Regions from separate parts of the Paracoccus alcaliphilus genome, predicted to be linked through region 3. Evidence: riboswitches for the same ligand, from Rfam matches in the RefSeq annotation. Region 3 holds a riboswitch; each other region holds the start of a gene.
The links. Region 3 has a riboswitch for thiamine pyrophosphate ahead of thiC (phosphomethylpyrimidine synthase ThiC). Riboswitches for the same ligand answer to the same signal wherever they lie in the genome.
Positions count from the first base shown of each region.

Region 1 (5,722 bases), 1.4 Mb from region 3:
CCGCGATCAGCGACAGCAGCGTCGATTTGCCCGAGCCCGAGGCCCCGATGATGGCCACCCGGCTGCCCGCATCTATCGACAGATCGGCGTGCAGGTGGAAATTGCCCAGGGTGACGGACAGGTTTTTCAGCTCAAGCAAGGCGGCCTCCGCGGTCGAACAGCCAGAACAGCGCGAAACTGATCGCCATCAGCAGCACCGCGCAGGCCGAGGCATCGGCCATGCGATAGGAGTTCATCAACTGATACATCTTCAGCGGCAGGGTCGGCTGATCGGTGGCGAACAGCGTGATTACGCCCAGATCGCCCATCGCCAGCGCCGCTGCCAGCCCGGCGGCAAAGCCAAGCGGACGCGCCAGCCGGGGCAGCACCAGCAGCCGCAGCCGCCCCAGCCCGCGCAGGTCCAGAGAATCGGCCAGCCTGCCGTAATCGCTATGCAGTTCCCGGGCCGCCGGGATCAGCGCGCGCAACCCGAAGGGCAGCGCCATGATCGCATTGATCGCCACCGTCAGCGGCAGGGCCAGCGCCTGTGGCGATATCGTGCCGCGCAGCAGGATGAACAGCCCCGTTCCCAGCACCAGCGGCGAGGCGACCAGCGGCAACATCCCCGCCGCCTCGATCCAGCGGGCGGGATGGCGCGCCAGCGTCAGCGCCAGAGCCAGCGACAGCACCACCGCCAGCAGGGCCGAGATCAGCGCCATCACCACCGACCGCGCGGCGGCGTCCCAGACCTCGGGCGGCAGGGCGGGGATGCGGGGCAGGCCGCGCAGGGTGACGGCAAGGATCGGCCACAGCAGGAACCCGGTGGCCAGCGCGATGGCCAGCGTATCGGCCCCCCTCCGCCAGCCGCCCGGCCCGCGCAGCCGGTGGGGGGCGTCCAGCCCCGCGCCGAAGGCCGCCGGGATCGCGATCCGTCGCGCCAGCACCATCGCCGCCACGCAAAGCGCGATCTGCACCAGCCCCAGCATCGCCGCCCGGCCCAGATCGAAGTCAAAGCGGAACGCCTGATAGATCGCCAGCTCGACCGTGGTGGCGCGCGGCCCGCCTCCCAAAGCCAGCGCGACGGCGAAACTGGTCAGGCAGACCAGAAACACCGCCAGCCAGACACCGGGCAGCACCGAACGCAGCATCGGGCGTTCCAGATGCCGGGCAATGTCGCGGGGGCCGAAGCCCAGGCTTTCGGCCAGCCGGAACCGTTCCGCCGGGATCGCCTGCCAGCCTTGCAGGATCAGCCGCACCGACAGCGGCAGGTTGAAGAACACATGCGCAAGGATCACCCCCTGCCAGCCATAGATGCTGACCTCGGGCAGCCCGAACCCGCGCAGCCCCTCGTTCAGCACGCCGTTGCGGCCAAAGACCGAGATCAGCCCCATCACCGCCACGATCACCGGCAGGATGAATGGCGCGCCCAGCAGCGTCACCAGCGCCATCCGCCCGCGAAAGCGCCGCCGGGCCAAAGCCCGCGCCACCGGGATCGCCAGCACCGCCGACAGGCTGGCGGATACCGTCGCCTGCCAGATGGTGAACCAGACCGCCCGCCAGTCCCACGGCCCCAGCGCCGACAGCCCGCGCGCCTGCCATGCCACCGCCGCCAGCGTGCCGAGGATCAGCGCCGCCAGCGCGGCCGCGACCCATGCGCCCGGCTGCGGGCGCGTTATCGCGAGAACGCCCGCAGCCATTCGTCCAGCGCCGGCTGACGCAGCGCCTCGGCCTCGTCCTCGGTGTAAAGCAGGGTCGTCTCGGCGCGCGGCAGATCGCGCAGCACCTGCGGCCAGTCAGCCTCGGGCAGTCTCGCGGGCAGCGACCAGTTGGCCAGCGGGACGGTGGACTGGAAATCCGGCGTCAGCACCCAGTCCATGAAGGCCTGCGCCAGTTCCGGCTGATCGGTCGTGGCGATCTGCGCGGCCAGTTCGGTCAGGAAGTAATGACCTTCGGGGAAAATGGCGGCCTTCTTGGTCAGGTCGTCCTCTTCGGCGATGTGATAGGCGGGCGAGGTGGTATAGGACAGGACCATATCCGCCTCTCCTTCCGTGAACATGCCATAGGATTCCGACCAGCCGCGCGTCACCGTCAGGATCTTCGGCGCCAGCTTTGCCCATGCGTCGGGCGTGTCGTCGCCGTAAACCCCCTTGACCCACAACAGCAGCGCCAGCCCGGAAATCGAGGCGCGGGGGTCCTGAATGACGATCTTCAGGTCGTCGGGCGCGTCCAGCAATTCGGCGAAGCTGGCGGGCGGGTTTTCCAGCCGGGTCTCGTCATAGATGAAGGCGGTCTCGCTCCAGTTATAGGGCAGGAAGATCTCGTCGCTCCATTCGACGGGCAGCGACATGTCGGATGTGTCCTGCCCATGCGGCGCGAACAGGCCGGATTCGCGGGCGCGGGCGGTCAGGTCGGGGGTCAGGCCGAAGACGATATCGGCCTTGGTTCCCTCGCCCTCCATCAGGATGCGGGGCAGGATGTCGCCGGTCACAAAGCGCAATTCGCATTCGCAGAAGGCCTCGAACCCTTCCTTGATCTTCGGGCCGGGACCCCATTCGCTGGCGACGTAATCACCGGCATAGACGGTCAGCACCGGACGATCCTGTGCGGCGGCGGGGGTGGCGGCCAGAAGGGCCAGTAACAGGTATTTCTTCATCGCGGCCTCACTTTCATTCAGGTTTTCGAAAGAAAGGACCAAGGCCACCTTCCCTCCGCCGGGGTCAGCCGGATCAGGTTCGACGGGTCCGCGTCATGCGTCTCAGCCCGAAACAGGGCACCCCGAGGTCAGGAATGAATGTAGTGGTTTCACAGTCCGGTGCAAGCGGCTAGAAACACGCCAGACCACAGCCGAAGGACCGACATGAGCGATCAGCCCACCCCGATGATGGCGCAGTATCTGGCAATCCGGGATGCCAATCCCGGCGCGCTGCTGTTCTATCGCATGGGCGATTTCTACGAGATGTTCTTTGACGACGCGGTGGCGGCGGCGGCGGCGCTGGATATCGCGCTGACGAAACGCGGCACCCATCAGGGCCAGCCGATCCCGATGTGCGGGGTGCCGGTCCATGCCGCCGAATCCTATCTGCTGACGCTGATCCGCAAGGGCTTCCGCGTCGCCATCGCCGAGCAGATGGAAGACCCGGCCGAGGCGAAGAAGCGCGGCAGTAAATCGGTCGTGGCGCGCGACGTGGTGCGGCTGGTCACGCCCGGCACCCTGACCGAGGAATCGCTGCTGGAGGCGCGGCGGCACAATTATCTGGCGGCGTTTTCGCAGGTGCGCGACGAGGGCGCGCTGGCATGGGTGGATATCTCGACCGGCGCCTTTCAGGTGATGGACTGCCCGCAGGTGCGGCTGGCCCCGGAACTGGCGCGCCTGGCGCCGCGCGAGTTGCTGGCCGTCGATGGCTCGGGTCTGGACGATCTGGCGGCGGATGCAGGCGCGGCGCTGACCGATCTTCATGCCGGTGCCTTTGACAGTGGGGCGGGGGCGCGGCGGTTATGTGCGCTTTATGGCGTGGAAACGCTGGACGGTTTCGGCAGCTTTACCCGCGCGGAACTGTCGGCGATGGGGGCCATCGTCGATTATCTGGACATGACGCAGAAGGGCAAATTGCCGTTGCTGCGTCCGCCCGGCCGCGAACGCGCAGGCGGCGCGATGCAGATCGACGCGGCCACACGGCGCAATCTGGAACTGACGCAGGCGCTGTCGGGGGGGCGCGATGGCTCGCTGTTGGCGGCCATCGACCGGACGGTGACGGCCCCGGGCGCGCGGCTGCTGGAGCGTCGCATCAGCGCGCCAAGCCGCGATCTGGCGCTGATCCATGCGCGCCACGATGCGGTGGCGATGCTGGTCGATGATCCGCGCCTGTCGGCCGATCTGCGCGATGCGTTGGCCCGCGTGCCGGATATGGACCGGGCGCTGTCGCGGCTGGCGCTGGAACGCGGCGGGCCGCGCGATCTGGCCGCAATCCGCGCCGGGCTGACGCAAGGCGCGGCGATTGCTGCGCGGCTGCCTGACGACGCCGCCCCCGTGCTGCGGGACGCGGCGCGCGATCTTGTCGGCCATGACGCGCTGACCCGTCTGCTGGACGACGCGCTGGTGGCCGAGCCGCCCCTGCTGGCCCGCGATGGCGGTTTCGTGGCCTCTGATTACGATGCGGATCTGGACCAGACCCGGCGGCTGCGCGACGAAGGGCGCGGCGTCATTGCCGGGATGCAGGCCGATTATGCCGCGCTGGCCGGGGTGCAAAGCCTGAAAATCAAGCATAACAACGTGCTGGGCTATTTCATCGAAACGACCACCACCCATGCCGAGCGGATGATGGCCCCGCCCTTGTCCGAGACCTTCATTCACCGCCAGACCACCGCCAACCAGATCCGTTTCACAACGGTTGAACTGTCCGAGCTGGAAACCCGCATCCTCAACGCCCGCGACCGCGCGCTGGAGATCGAGCGCGGCATTTTCGACCGCCTCCGCGCGGCCATTCTGGACCAGTCCGCGCAGATCGGGCAGGCGGCGCGGGCGCTGGCCGAGATCGACCTTGCCAGTGCCTTTGCCGATATCGCCACGGGCGAGGGCTGGACCCGGCCCCGCGTCGATGACAGCCGCGCTTTTGCGATCACAGGCGGGCGGCATCCGGTTGTGGAACGCGCGCTGCGGCGCAAGGCGCAGGCCTTCGTGGCCAATGACTGCGATCTGACGGCGGGCGAGACTCCGGCGATCTGGCTGCTGACCGGGCCGAACATGGCCGGGAAATCGACCTTTCTGCGCCAGAACGCGCTGATCGCGGTGCTGGCGCAGGCGGGGGCCTTCGTGCCCGCGCGGTCGGCCCATATCGGCATGGTCAGCCAGTTGTTCAGCCGCGTGGGCGCCGCCGATGATCTGGCGCGGGGCCGGTCCACCTTCATGGTCGAGATGGTGGAAACCGCCGCGATCCTCAATCAGGCCGACGACCGCGCGCTGGTGATTCTGGACGAGATCGGGCGCGGCACCGCGACATGGGACGGGCTGTCCATCGCCTGGGCGGTGATGGAGCATCTGCACGAAATCAACCGCTGCCGCGCCCTGTTCGCCACCCATTACCACGAAATGACCGCCCTGACCGCGCGTCTGGATGGGGTGGAAAACGCCACCGTCACCGTGCGCGAATGGGAAGGCGAGGTGATCTTTCTGCACGAGGTGCGCAAGGGCGCGGCGGATCGGTCCTATGGCGTGCAGGTGGCGCGGCTGGCGGGGTTGCCCGGCAGCGTTGTGGACCGCGCGCGCGAGGTGCTGGACGCGCTGGAATCGGGCGAGCGTGAGGGTGCCGCCCGGCCCGCCGCGCTGATCGACGATCTGCCGCTGTTCCGCGCCGCCGCCCCGGCCCCGGCGCCGGTCCGGGCCGTGGACAGCCCTCTGGACGCGCGGATGAAAGATGTGCATCCCGATGCCATGACCCCGCGCGAGGCGCTGGATCTGATCTATGAATTGAAAGCCCTGACCGGAGAGAAGGCATGAGCTATAACACTTTCGGCCGCGAATTCCGGTTCACCACATGGGGCGAAAGCCATGGCCCCGCGCTTGGCGTCACTGTCGATGGCACCCCGCCGGGCGTGGCGCTGGACGAGGGTTATATCCAGCAATTCCTCGACCTGCGCCGCCCCGGCACCTCCAAGCACACCACGCAAAGGCGCGAAGCCGATCAGGTGCGCATCCTGTCGGGCATCTTCGAGGGCCGCACCACCGGCACGCCGATCCAGCTGATGA
Region 1 is NZ_CP067124.1:1,075,568-1,081,289, forward strand. It holds gene thiQ (thiamine ABC transporter ATP-binding protein) at 1-139, opposite strand, end outside; gene JHW40_RS05530 (ABC transporter permease subunit) at 132-1,676, opposite strand; gene JHW40_RS05535 (thiamine ABC transporter substrate-binding protein) at 1,652-2,632, opposite strand; TPP riboswitch at 2,666-2,767, opposite strand; gene mutS (DNA mismatch repair protein MutS) at 2,837-5,473, shown strand; gene aroC (chorismate synthase) at 5,470-5,722, shown strand, end outside.
Region 1: it holds a riboswitch for thiamine pyrophosphate, as region 3 does, so the genes downstream of both, JHW40_RS05535 (thiamine ABC transporter substrate-binding protein) here and thiC (phosphomethylpyrimidine synthase ThiC) in region 3, are expected to answer to the same signal.

Region 2 (5,722 bases), 950 kb from region 3:
TCGAACGCGACCCTGCATAACGAGGATTACATCGCCGGCCGCGACAATTCCGGCGCGCCGATCCGTGAGGGGCGCGACATTCGCGAAGGCGACTGGGTCAAGGTCTATCGCGCGGGCGATGTGATTCCCAAGATTGCCGATGTGGACCTGTCGCGCCGCCCGGCGGACAGCGATGCATATCGCTTTCCCGAAACCTGTCCCGAATGCGGCTCGGACGCGGTGCGCGAGGTGGGCGATTCCGTGCGCCGCTGCACGGGCGGCCTGATATGCCCGGCGCAGGCCATTGAGAAGTTGAAACATTTCGTCAGCCGCGCCGCCTTCGACATCGAGGGTCTCGGGGCAAAGCAGATCGAGATGTTCTTCACCGACGATCACCTGCCGATCCGCGAACCGGCGGATATCTTCACGCTGGCCACCCGTGACACCGCCAACCTCCCCAAGTTGAAGAATCGCGAGGGTTTCGGCGACCGCTCGGCCGCCAAGCTGTTCGCCGCCATCGAGGATCGCCGCCGGATCGAGTTGCGCCGCCTGATCTTTGCCCTCGGCATCCGCCATGTGGGCGAGGTCGCGGCGGCCACACTGGCGCGCCATTTCGGCACATGGGACGCGCTGATCGCCGCCATCGACGGGGCCGCGCAGGAACCGGCCTTTGCCGCCACCGATGACAAGTCGCGCCGTCCGCTGCTGGCCGACAGTCCGCATTGGTCGGAACTGGCCGGGATCGACGGTATCGGCGCGGTGCTGGTGCAATCGTTGATCACCAGTTTCAGCCAGCCTTCGGAACGCGCGGGCATCGACCGCCTGACCCGGCAGCTTGAGATCCTGCCCGCCAAGGCCCCGACCCATGCCGACAGCGAAATCAGCGGCCAGACGCTGGTCTTTACCGGCACGTTGGAGCGGATGACCCGGGCCGAGGCCAAGGCGCGGGCCGAATCGATGGGGGCGAAGGTCGCGGGCTCGGTCAGTGCGAAAACCGATCTGGTCATTGCCGGGCCGGGCGCGGGATCGAAGGCGAAAAAGGCCGCCGATCTGGGCGTCAGGGTGATCGACGAAGACGAATGGATGCGGATCGCGGGCAGATGAGTGTGACGAAGGGCCGGCCACCAGAACTGTTCCCGCTGTTCGCTGCGATCGACAGCCTGCCGGGGATCGGCCCCAAGGGCGTGGCCGCGCTGGCCCAGATGGGAATCGAGCGCCCCCGAGACCTGATCCTGACCCTGCCTTCCAGCGGCGTCACCCGCCGCCGGATCGCGCGAATTACTGATGCCCGCCCGCCCGAAATCATCACCATCGGCGTCGAGGTCATCCGCCATCACCCGCCCACCACGCGCGGCAGGCCGTGGCGGGTTCATTGCAGCGACGGCACCTCGGACCTGACGCTGGTGTTTTTCCACCCGCGGCGCGACTGGATCGAGAAACAGCTTCCCGAAGGCGCGCGGCGCATCGTCTCGGGCAAGGTCGAACTGTTCGATGGCATGGCGCAGATGGTCCATCCCGATCATATCCTGACCGAAACCGACCCCCTGCCGGTGGATTTCGAGCCGGTCTATCCGCTCAGCGCCGGGCTGACGCAAAAGACGATGGCCCGCGCGGTGGCGGCGGCGATGACCCGGCTGCCCGATGCCGGGGAATGGATCGACCCGCAACTGCTGAGTGATCGCGGCTGGCCGGGCTGGCAGGCGGCGCTGACGGCGGCGCATGCGCCTGCCGGGCCGGGCGAATTGTCGCCCGACGATCCGGCGCGGCAGCGGCTGGCCTATGACGAGTTTCTGGCCCATCAGATGACATTGGCGCTGGTCCGGCGCCAGAAACGTCACCTGCGCGGGCGACCCAGCACGGGCGATGGCAGGCTGCGGCAGGCGGTGCTGGATGCCCTGCCCTGGCCGCCGACCGCTGCCCAGACCCGCGCGGTTCAGGAAATCGCCGCGGATATGGGCAGCGACCGGCGCATGAACCGGCTGTTGCAGGGCGATGTCGGCTCGGGCAAGACGCTGGTTGCGATGCTGGCGGCGCTGGTTGCGGTCGAATCCGGCGGTCAGGCGGTGCTGATGGCCCCGACCGAGATCCTTGCCCGCCAGCATGCCCGCGGGCTGGAGGCGATGGCGCGGGCGGCGGGCATCCGGCTGGCCGCGCTGACCGGGCGCGACAAGGGCGAACTGCGCGCGCAGCTGTTGCAGGATCTGGCGGAAGGGCGCATCGACATCCTGGTCGGCACACATGCAGTTTTCCAGAAAGACGTGCATTTCCATGACCTTCGCCTTGCCATCATCGACGAACAGCATCGTTTCGGCGTGGCACAGCGGTTGGAACTGTCGGGCAAGGGCCATGTGCCCCCCGACATGCTGATCATGACCGCGACGCCGATTCCGCGCTCGCTGGCGCTGACGCAATATGGCGATCTGGATCTGTCGGTGCTGGATGAAAAGCCGCCCGGACGCCAGCCGATCACCACCGTGATGATCAGCGATCAGCGACTGGCCGAGGTGACGGCGCGGCTGCACCGGGTGCTGGATCAGGGTGCGCGGGCCTATTGGGTCTGCCCGCTGGTCGAAGAGAGCGAAGTCACCGACCTGACCGCCGCCGAGGCGCGGTTTCAGGCCCTGCGCGCCGAGTTTGGCGAGGGCGTGCGACTGATCCACGGTCAGATGCCCGCCGATCAGCGCGACGCGGCGATGGCCGATTTCGCCAGCGGTCGGGCGCAGTTGCTGGTCGCGACGACGGTGATCGAGGTCGGCGTGGACGTGCCCGAGGCCACGATCATGGTGATCGAGCGCGCCGAAAGCTTCGGGCTGGCGCAGCTGCATCAGCTGCGGGGCCGGGTCGGACGGGGCAAGGGCGCCTCGACCTGCCTGCTGCTTTATCACCCGCCGCTGGGTGAAACCGGGGCACGTCGGCTGACCACGCTGCGCGATACCGAGGACGGCTTCCGCATTGCCGAGGTCGATCTGGAGATGCGCGGCGCGGGTGACGTGATCGGCACCGCGCAATCCGGTCTGCCGCGTTTCCGCATCGGCGATCTGGAACATCAGCCCGGGCTGATGGCCGTCGCCCGGCAGGACGCGCGCAACCTGCTGGATCGCGACCCGGCGCTGGAATCGCCGCGCGGCCGCGCGATCCGGCTGCTGATGTGGCTGATGAGTCAGGACGAATCGATCCGGCTGATCTCGGTCGGCTGAACGAAGGCTTGCATAACCGCGCGCAATCGGCTTCCCTGCGGATCGTGACAGGGGCGTCCGGGTTCGACCGGGCTGAGAAGCACCCTTCGAACCTGAACCAGATCATGCTGGCGGAGGGAGTCGCGTTCAGCCCGTCAACGGGTCGTCCGCCCTTCCCCACGCCTGCGGGAAGGAGAGACCATGCCCCGGCAGACCGTGCCGAATATCCTGTCCATCGCGGGGTCTGACCCCTCGGGCGGGGCCGGAATTCAAGCGGATATCAAGGCGATTTCAGCCAATGGCGGTTATGCGATGGCGGCGATCACGGCGCTGACGGTGCAGAATACGCAAGGTGTCCGCGGGGTGCAGATCGTCGCGCCGGATTTCATCGCCGCCCAGATTGCCGCGATCCGCGACGATATCCGCATCGATGCGGTCAAGATCGGGATGCTGGGCGATGCCGCCGTGACCGCCGCCGTGGCCGGGGCGCTGGCGGGTCTGGACTGCCCCATCGTTCTTGACCCGGTGATGGTCGCCAAGGGCGGCGACCGGCTGCTGAGCGCGCAGGCCGTCGATGCGCTGCGCGACGAGTTGTTGCCGATGGCGCGGATCATCACCCCGAACCTGCCCGAAGCCGCCGATCTGCTGGGCTGCGACGAGGCCACCGACCGCGACCGGATGGAGGCGCAGGGCCATGATCTGCTGGCGCTGGGGCCGCGCGCGGTACTGCTGAAAGGCGGGCATCTGCCGGGCGATCAATGCCCTGATCTGCTGGTCTGGCAAGGCGGCAGCCATTGGCTGGACGCCCCGCGTCATGCCACCGTGAACAGCCACGGGACCGGATGCAGCCTGTCCTCGGCGCTGGCCACGCAACTGGCGCTGGGGCATGATCCGCTGCGCGCCTGCAAGGCCGCCAAACATTATGTGTTGCAGGCGCTGAAGGCCGGGGACGCGCTGGATGCGGGCAAGGGCCACGGTCCGACCGACCATTTCTGGATGCTGCGCGACAGCCCTCAGCCGATCTGCGTCAGGTGAACCACCCGGTCCATGCGGGCGGCCAGATCGTGGTTATGGGTCGCCAGCAGGGCGGCCAGCCCGGTTTCCCGGACCAATGACATCAGCAGATCGAACACCCGCTCGGCGGTCTCGGGGTCCAGATTGCCGGTCGGCTCGTCCGCCAGCAGCAACGCCGGTTCATTGGCCAGCGCCCGGCAGAAGGCCACCCGCTGCTGTTCGCCGCCCGACAGCTCGGCCGGCCGGTGCGCCGCGCGATGGCCAAGGCCCACGCGATCCAGCAGATCGCTGGCCCGCGCCGCCGCCGCCTGCGCCGGAACCCCGTTGGCCAGTTGCGGCAGCACGATATTCTCATGCGCCGAAAACTCCGGCAGCAGATGGTGGAACTGATAGACGAAGCCCAGATCCGAGCGCCGCGCCTCGGTCCGTGCCTGATCCGACAGGCCGGTCATGTCGCGCCCGCCAAGGATCACCCTGCCCGAGGTCGGCTGATCCAGCAGCCCCGCGATATGCAGCAGCGTCGATTTGCCCGCCCCCGACGGCGCGACCAGCGCCACGACTTCGCCGCGCGCGACGCTCAGGTCCAGACCGCGCAGCACCTCGACCGGGGCGGGACCGCCCAGACCATAGGTCTTGGCGACGCCATCCAACCGCAGAACCTCACTCATAGCGCAGCGCCTCCACCGGGTTCATGCGCGCGGCGCGGCGCGCGGGGAAAATGGTCACGATGAAGGACAACGACAGCGACAGCGCCACCGCGCGGAAGATGTCCCATGCCCGCAGATCGGCAGGCAGGCGATAGATGCCGCGCACCTCGGGCTGCCACGCCCCGCCATTGGTCAGCGCATTCAGCCCCGCCATGATATTGTCCACGTTCAGCGCCAGTGCCACGCCAAGGATCACCCCGGCGATGGTGCCGATGACGCCGGTGAATGCGCCGCACAGAAAGAAGACGCGCAGGATCGCGCCCTCGGTCAGGCCCATCGTGCGCAGGATGCCGATATCGCGGCCCTTGTTCTTGACCAGCATGATCAGCCCCGAGGTGATGTTCATCGATGCAATCAGCACCAGCACCGACAGGATGACGAACATCACGTCATCCTCCATGTCCAGCGCCGCCAGATAAGAGCCCGAGGCATCGCGCCAGTTCCAGACCTGCGCCCCCTGCCCCGCCGCTGACAGCAGCGGCCCGGTCCAGTCATGGACCCGCTCGGGGTCGTCCACGAACACTTCGATCTCGTCGGCGACGCCTTCGCGGTTGAAATAGCTTTGCGCCTCGGCCATCGGCATATAGATGCGGGAACGATCGACCTCGTAACGCCCGGCGCTGAAGATATAGGTCACCTCATAGGCCTTCATCCGCAGCGACTTGCCCACCGGCGTATTCGGCCCGTCGGGCGATACCAGCCGCACCATGTCGCCAAGGCCAAGGTTCAGTTCCCGCGCGATCCCCGATCCGATGGCCACGCCCCGGTCGAACTCGCCAAGGTCGCCGGCCGAGGTTTCGGGATCCACGATGCGCGGCATGGCTTTCAGCGAATCCAGCGTGACGC
Region 2 is NZ_CP067124.1:2,288,279-2,294,000, reverse strand. It holds gene ligA (NAD-dependent DNA ligase LigA) at 1-1,083, shown strand, start outside; gene recG (ATP-dependent DNA helicase RecG) at 1,080-3,176, shown strand; TPP riboswitch at 3,216-3,312, shown strand; gene thiD (bifunctional hydroxymethylpyrimidine kinase/phosphomethylpyrimidine kinase) at 3,357-4,190, shown strand; gene JHW40_RS11750 (ABC transporter ATP-binding protein) at 4,169-4,837, opposite strand; gene JHW40_RS11745 (lipoprotein-releasing ABC transporter permease subunit) at 4,830-5,722, opposite strand, start outside.
Region 2: it holds a riboswitch for thiamine pyrophosphate, as region 3 does, so the genes downstream of both, thiD (bifunctional hydroxymethylpyrimidine kinase/phosphomethylpyrimidine kinase) here and thiC (phosphomethylpyrimidine synthase ThiC) in region 3, are expected to answer to the same signal.

Region 3 (5,722 bases):
CACCCGCAGTTGCACCAGCCGCACACCCAGCGGCACCAGACGCTCCAGCAGCCCGGCATCGCCGCAGATCAGATAGAAGGGATCCAGCCTCATGCCAGCACCGCCATGCCGAAGATCGGGGTCGAGGCCACCGCCATGTCGCGGCGCGGCATCAGCCCGGCCTCATGCGCCATGCGACCGGCCCCGACCGCCTGCCCGAAGGCGCGGGCCATCGCAACCGGATCGGCCGCCTGCGCCACCGCCGTATTCAGCAGCACCGCGTCAAAGCCCATCTCCATCGCCCGCGCGGCCTGCGACGGCGCGCCGATACCCGCGTCGATCACCAGCGGGATATCCGGGAAATGCGCCCGCATCGAGCGCAGCGCATCATGGTGGCGCAGCCCCTGCCCCGAACCGATAGGCGCGCCCCAGGGCATCAGGACGCGGCAACCGGCCTCGACCAGTTTTTCGCCAAGGATCAGATCCTCGGTCGTATAGGGAAAGACCTCGAAGCCGTCGGCGCACAGCACGCGGGCGGCCTCGACCAGCGCGAAGGGGTCGGGTTGCAGCGTGTCGGCATGGCCGATCACCTCCAGCTTGATCCAATCCGTCCCAAAGACCTCGCGCGCCATGCGGGCGGTGGTGATCGCCTCGGACGCGGAATGACACCCCGCCGTATTGGGCAGCACGCGACAGCCGGATGCGGCGATCAGGTCGCGAAAGCCCGCGCCGCCCACCCCTTCGCGGCGCAGCGAGACGGTGACGATCTGCGCGCCCGACGCCGCGATAGCATCGGCCAGCACCGCGGGCGAGGGATATTGCGCCGTCCCCAGCATCAACCGCGATTCCGGCTGGAAACCGTAAAACATCGCTCAGCCCCCCTGCATCGGTGACAGCACCTCGATCCGCGCGCCGTCGCGCAGGGACGTATCGCCCCGCCGGTCGCGCGGCACGAAATCGCCGTCCAGCGCGGTGGCGACAGTGGCGGCGGGCAGCCCGCGTTCCTCGATCAGCGCGGCCAGCGTTTCGGCGCGGGTCGTGATGACTTCGCCATTCAGTTCAACCTGCATCTTTCACCTCTTGCGGCAAACGCCCGGCCAGCGTTTCGGCCAGCGCGGGCGCCATCAGAAAACCATGCCTATACATGCCGTTGACATGTATTCTTCCAGCAATTTCGCGGATCACGGGGATATTGTCGGGGAATGCCGGGCGCAGGCCCGCGCCGGTCTGCACCAGGCGCGCCTCGGCAAAGCCGGGATGCAGCGCATAGGCCGCCGACAGCAGTTCCATCACCGCCCGCGCGGTGATCGGGCCGGGATCGTCGCTTTCGATCTGCGTCGCCCCCACCATATAGCGCCCATCCCCGCGCGGCACGACATAGCAGGGAAAGCGCGGATGCAGCAGCCGCACGGTGCGGGTCAGCATCACGTCGGGCGCGTCCAGCATCAACATCTCGCCCCGCACACCACGCAGGTCGGGCAGATGGTCGCGCGCGGCCAGCCCCCGGCAGTCAATCACCTGCCCGCGCGGATCGCCCTGCCGGATCGCCACGCCCCGCGCCGCCAGAGCGTCGCGCAAACCCGCCATCGCGGCGCGGGGGTCCAGATGCGCCTCGGCCTCGAAGAACAGCCCACGCGCGAAACGACCCGCCAGATCGGGCTCCAACGCGCCGGGATCGGCCGGGCGGTGGCCCGAGGTGCGGGCGGCGAAACGGTCCAGTTCCGCCGCGTCGCGGGCCGGGGCCACGACCAATGTGCCGCGCCTTGTGACCGGCACCCGCGCCGCCCACCAATCGACCGCGCCCTGCCCGGCAAGGACCACATCGGGCGGGGCGGTCTCGCCCTCGCAGCCCGGCGCCAGCATCCCCCCGGCCCAATATGAGGCCGGGACGCCATCATCCGCGATCAGCTCCACAGGCAGGCCGCGCTCGGCCAGAGCGGTGGCCACGCAAAGCCCGGCCACCCCCCCGCCCAGAACCGAAAACATCAGTCCTGCCCTGCCGCATCGGCGGGCATGTAGAGGTCACCGCCTTCGCGATATTTCTGCGCCATGTCCTCCATGCCCTGCTGCGCGCGCGCTTCGGCCCGGATGTCGTGGCTGATCTTCATCGAGCAGAATTTCGGCCCGCACATCGAACAGAAATGCGCCAGCTTATGCGCCTCCTTGGGCAGGGTCTGGTCGTGGAAGCTGCGCGCGGTGTCGGGATCCAGCGAGATGTTGAACTGATCCTCCCACCGGAACTCGAACCGGGCGCGCGACAGGGCGTCGTCGCGCAGCTTGGCCGCCGGGTGGCCCTTGGCGAGATCGGCGGCATGGGCGGCGATCTTGTAGGTGATGACGCCCACCTTCACATCATCGCGGTCGGGCAGGCCAAGATGTTCCTTGGGCGTGACATAGCACAGCATCGCCGTGCCGAACCAACCGATCATGGCGGCCCCGATGGCGCTGGTGATATGGTCATAGCCCGGCGCGATATCGGTGGTCAGGGGCCCCAGAGTATAGAAGGGCGCCTCGCCGCAAGTCTCTAGCTGCTTGTCCATGTTCTCCTTGATCTTGTGCATCGGCACATGGCCGGGGCCTTCGATCATCACCTGACAATCCTTTTCCCACGCGATCTGGGTCAGCTCTCCCAGCGTCTCAAGCTCGGCGAATTGCGCGGCGTCATTGGCGTCAGCGATGGATCCCGGGCGCAAGCCGTCGCCAAGACTGAAGCTGACATCATAGGCGCGCATGATGTCGCAGATCTCGTCGAAATGCTCATAGAGGAAGCTTTCGCGGTGGTGATGCAGGCACCATTTCGCCATGATCGAGCCGCCACGGCTGACGATCCCCGTTACCCTTTCGGCGGTCAGCGGGATGAAGGGCAGCCGCACACCGGCATGGATGGTAAAGTAATCGACGCCCTGTTCGGCCTGTTCGATCAGCGTGTCGCGGAAGATTTCCCAGGTCAGATCCTCGGCAATGCCTCCGACCTTTTCCAGCGCCTGATAGATCGGCACGGTACCGATGGGCACGGGGCTGTTGCGGATGATCCAGTCGCGGATATTGTGGATATTGCGCCCGGTGGACAGGTCCATGACCGTATCGGCGCCCCAGCGGATGGCCCAAACCAGCTTTTCGACTTCCTCCTCCATGCTGGAGGTGACGGCCGAGTTGCCGATATTGGCGTTGATCTTCACAAGGAAGTTGCGGCCGATGATCATCGGCTCGACCTCGGGGTGGTTGATATTGGCGGGGATGATTGCGCGGCCCGAGGCAATTTCCTGACGCACGAATTCGGGCGTGACATGATCGGGGATCGCGGCGCCCCAGTCATTGCCGTCGCGGATCAGCTGTTCCCTGGCCGCGCGCCTGCCCAGATTTTCGCGGATGGCGACGAATTCCATTTCCGGCGTGATGATCCCGGCGCGGGCATAGGCCATCTGCGTCACCGCCTTGCCCTCCGTCGCGCGCAGCGGCTGATACTGGCGCGGAAAGGCCGGGGTCAGCCGTTCGCCGGTGACAAAGCCGTTATCCTCGGGCTGGACCTGTCGCCCGTCATAGCGTTCGACATCCCCCGCCACCGTCCAGCCTTCGCGCGGACGCGGCAGGCCCCGGGCAATGTCGATCACCGCCTCGGGATCGGTATAGGGGCCAGAGGCGTCATAAACCGTGACCGGCGGCTCCATCGCGCTGGGATGCAGCTCGATCTCGCGCATCGGCACGCGCAGGCCGGGATGGATCTGGCCGGGGTGCCACACCTTGCGCGAGGCCGGCAGCGGGCCGGTGGTGATCGTCGGGATCGGGTTGTGCTTGTTCATGGCGTCCTCTCAAGCGTTTACTCGAAAAGACCCAAGTGATGGTTCGGGCAAGAAGGGACCGACTGCGACCCCGATGCGGCCGCCACGGCCCAAAGAACGACGCTGCGCCCTTCGGTCTTCCTACGCCAGTATCAACTGGGTCAGGTTCAAAGGGTCGCCTCACCGTGACGCGCGAACGCCACCAATCAGCCTCTCAGTCCCTTGGGCGGGACTCCCCTGACGGCCATCAGGGGACCAGAGCGCGGCTGCGTTGTCAATCCGGCAGTTGCGCCATCTGTGCGCCGGGTGCCTCGCCCGTTGGCAGATCGGGCGGGGCGGACAGGGTTTCCCGCATGATTTCCGCGACATGGCGCAGTTGCGATCCCAGCGGGTTGGTCTTGCGCCAGACCATGCCGATGCGGCGCGAGGGGCGCGGCTGGCGCAGGCGCGCGACCGATACGGCGGCGGATCGCGTCTCGATCGGGATCGCCATCTGCGGAATCAGTGTGACGCCGATTCCCGCCCCCACCATCTGCACCAGCGTGGAAAGCGAGCTGCCCTCCATCAGATCGCGCGGCGCGGCGTTCGAGATATTGCAGAAGGACAGCGCCTGATCGCGGAAGCAATGCCCCTCTTCCAGCAGCAGCAGCCGCATTTCCCGCAGCATGTCGGCGCAGGGGACGGGCTTGGCGGCATCCGCCAGCGGGCGCACCAGCACGAATTCCTCGTCGAACAGCGCAAATTCGGTCAGCGTGGATTCCGAGACCGGCAGCGCCACGATGGCGGTGTCCAGATGCCCGTCGATCAGATCGGCGATCAGCCGCTGGGTCACGGCCTCTCTCGGGCGCAGGTCCAGCCCCGGATATTGCCCGCCCAGACCCTTGATGATGCGCGGCAGCAGATAGGGAGCCACCGTCGGGATCACCCCGATTCGCAGCCGCCCGATCAGCGGGCTGTTCGAGGCCCGCGCCAGATCGCCCAGTTCATCGACCGAGCGCAGGATATCGCGGGCCCGGTCGGCGAAAGCCTCGCCCAGACTGGTCAGCCGGATCTGCCTTGTGCCGCGTTCGATCAGCGGCACACCCAGAATATCCTCTAGCTCTTTCATTTGCAGCGACAGCGCGGGCTGAGAGATGGAGCAATCCTCGGCCGCGCGACCGAAATGCAGGTTCCGTGCCAGCGCACCGAAATAACGGAGGTGTTTCAAGGACAGTCTCTTCATTAATCCTACATATCGCACAGATCAGAAAATGCAAATTTATCTTATGATATTTACCTGCTATCACTATCGCCAAGGAGGAAGGCCAGCGCGGCAAATCATGCTCGGACGGCCTTTCCCGTTCCTGACACGCAGCCAAGAAGGAGAGCGACATGGATGGAAACGATACCCCCACCGGCAAGTGCCCGGTGATGCATGGCGGCATGACCGCCATGGACAAATCGGTCATGGACTGGTGGCCGAACGCGCTGAATCTGGACATCCTGCATCAGCATGACAGCAAGACGAACCCGCTTGGCCCCGATTTCGATTACCATGAAGAGCTGAAAAAGCTGGACGTCGAGGCGCTGAAGGCCGATCTGCGCGCGCTGATGACCGAAAGCCAGGACTGGTGGCCTGCGGATTACGGCAGCTATGTCGGCATGTTCGCGCGCGTGGCGTGGCACAATGCCGGGACCTATCGCACCAGCGACGGACGCGGCGGCGGCAATTCCGGCAACCAGCGTTTCGCGCCGCTGAACAGCTGGCCCGACAACGTCAACACCGACAAGGGCCGTCGCCTGCTGTGGCCGATCAAGAAGAAATACGGCAACAGGATTTCCTGGGCCGACCTGATCGCGCTGTCGGGCAATATCGCCTATGAGGTCGCAGGGCTGAAAACCTTCGGCTTTGCCTTCGGGCGCGAGGATATCTGGCACCCCGAGAAAGACACCTATTGGGGTGACGAAAAGGAATGGCTTGCCCC
Region 3 is NZ_CP067124.1:3,235,526-3,241,247, forward strand. It holds gene JHW40_RS16755 (thiamine phosphate synthase) at 1-87, opposite strand, end outside; gene JHW40_RS16760 (thiazole synthase) at 90-848, opposite strand; gene thiS (sulfur carrier protein ThiS) at 852-1,049, opposite strand; gene JHW40_RS16770 (FAD-dependent oxidoreductase) at 1,039-1,965, opposite strand; gene thiC (phosphomethylpyrimidine synthase ThiC) at 1,965-3,779, opposite strand; TPP riboswitch at 3,880-4,007, opposite strand; gene JHW40_RS16780 (hydrogen peroxide-inducible genes activator) at 4,033-4,980, opposite strand; gene katG (catalase/peroxidase HPI) at 5,130-5,722, shown strand, end outside.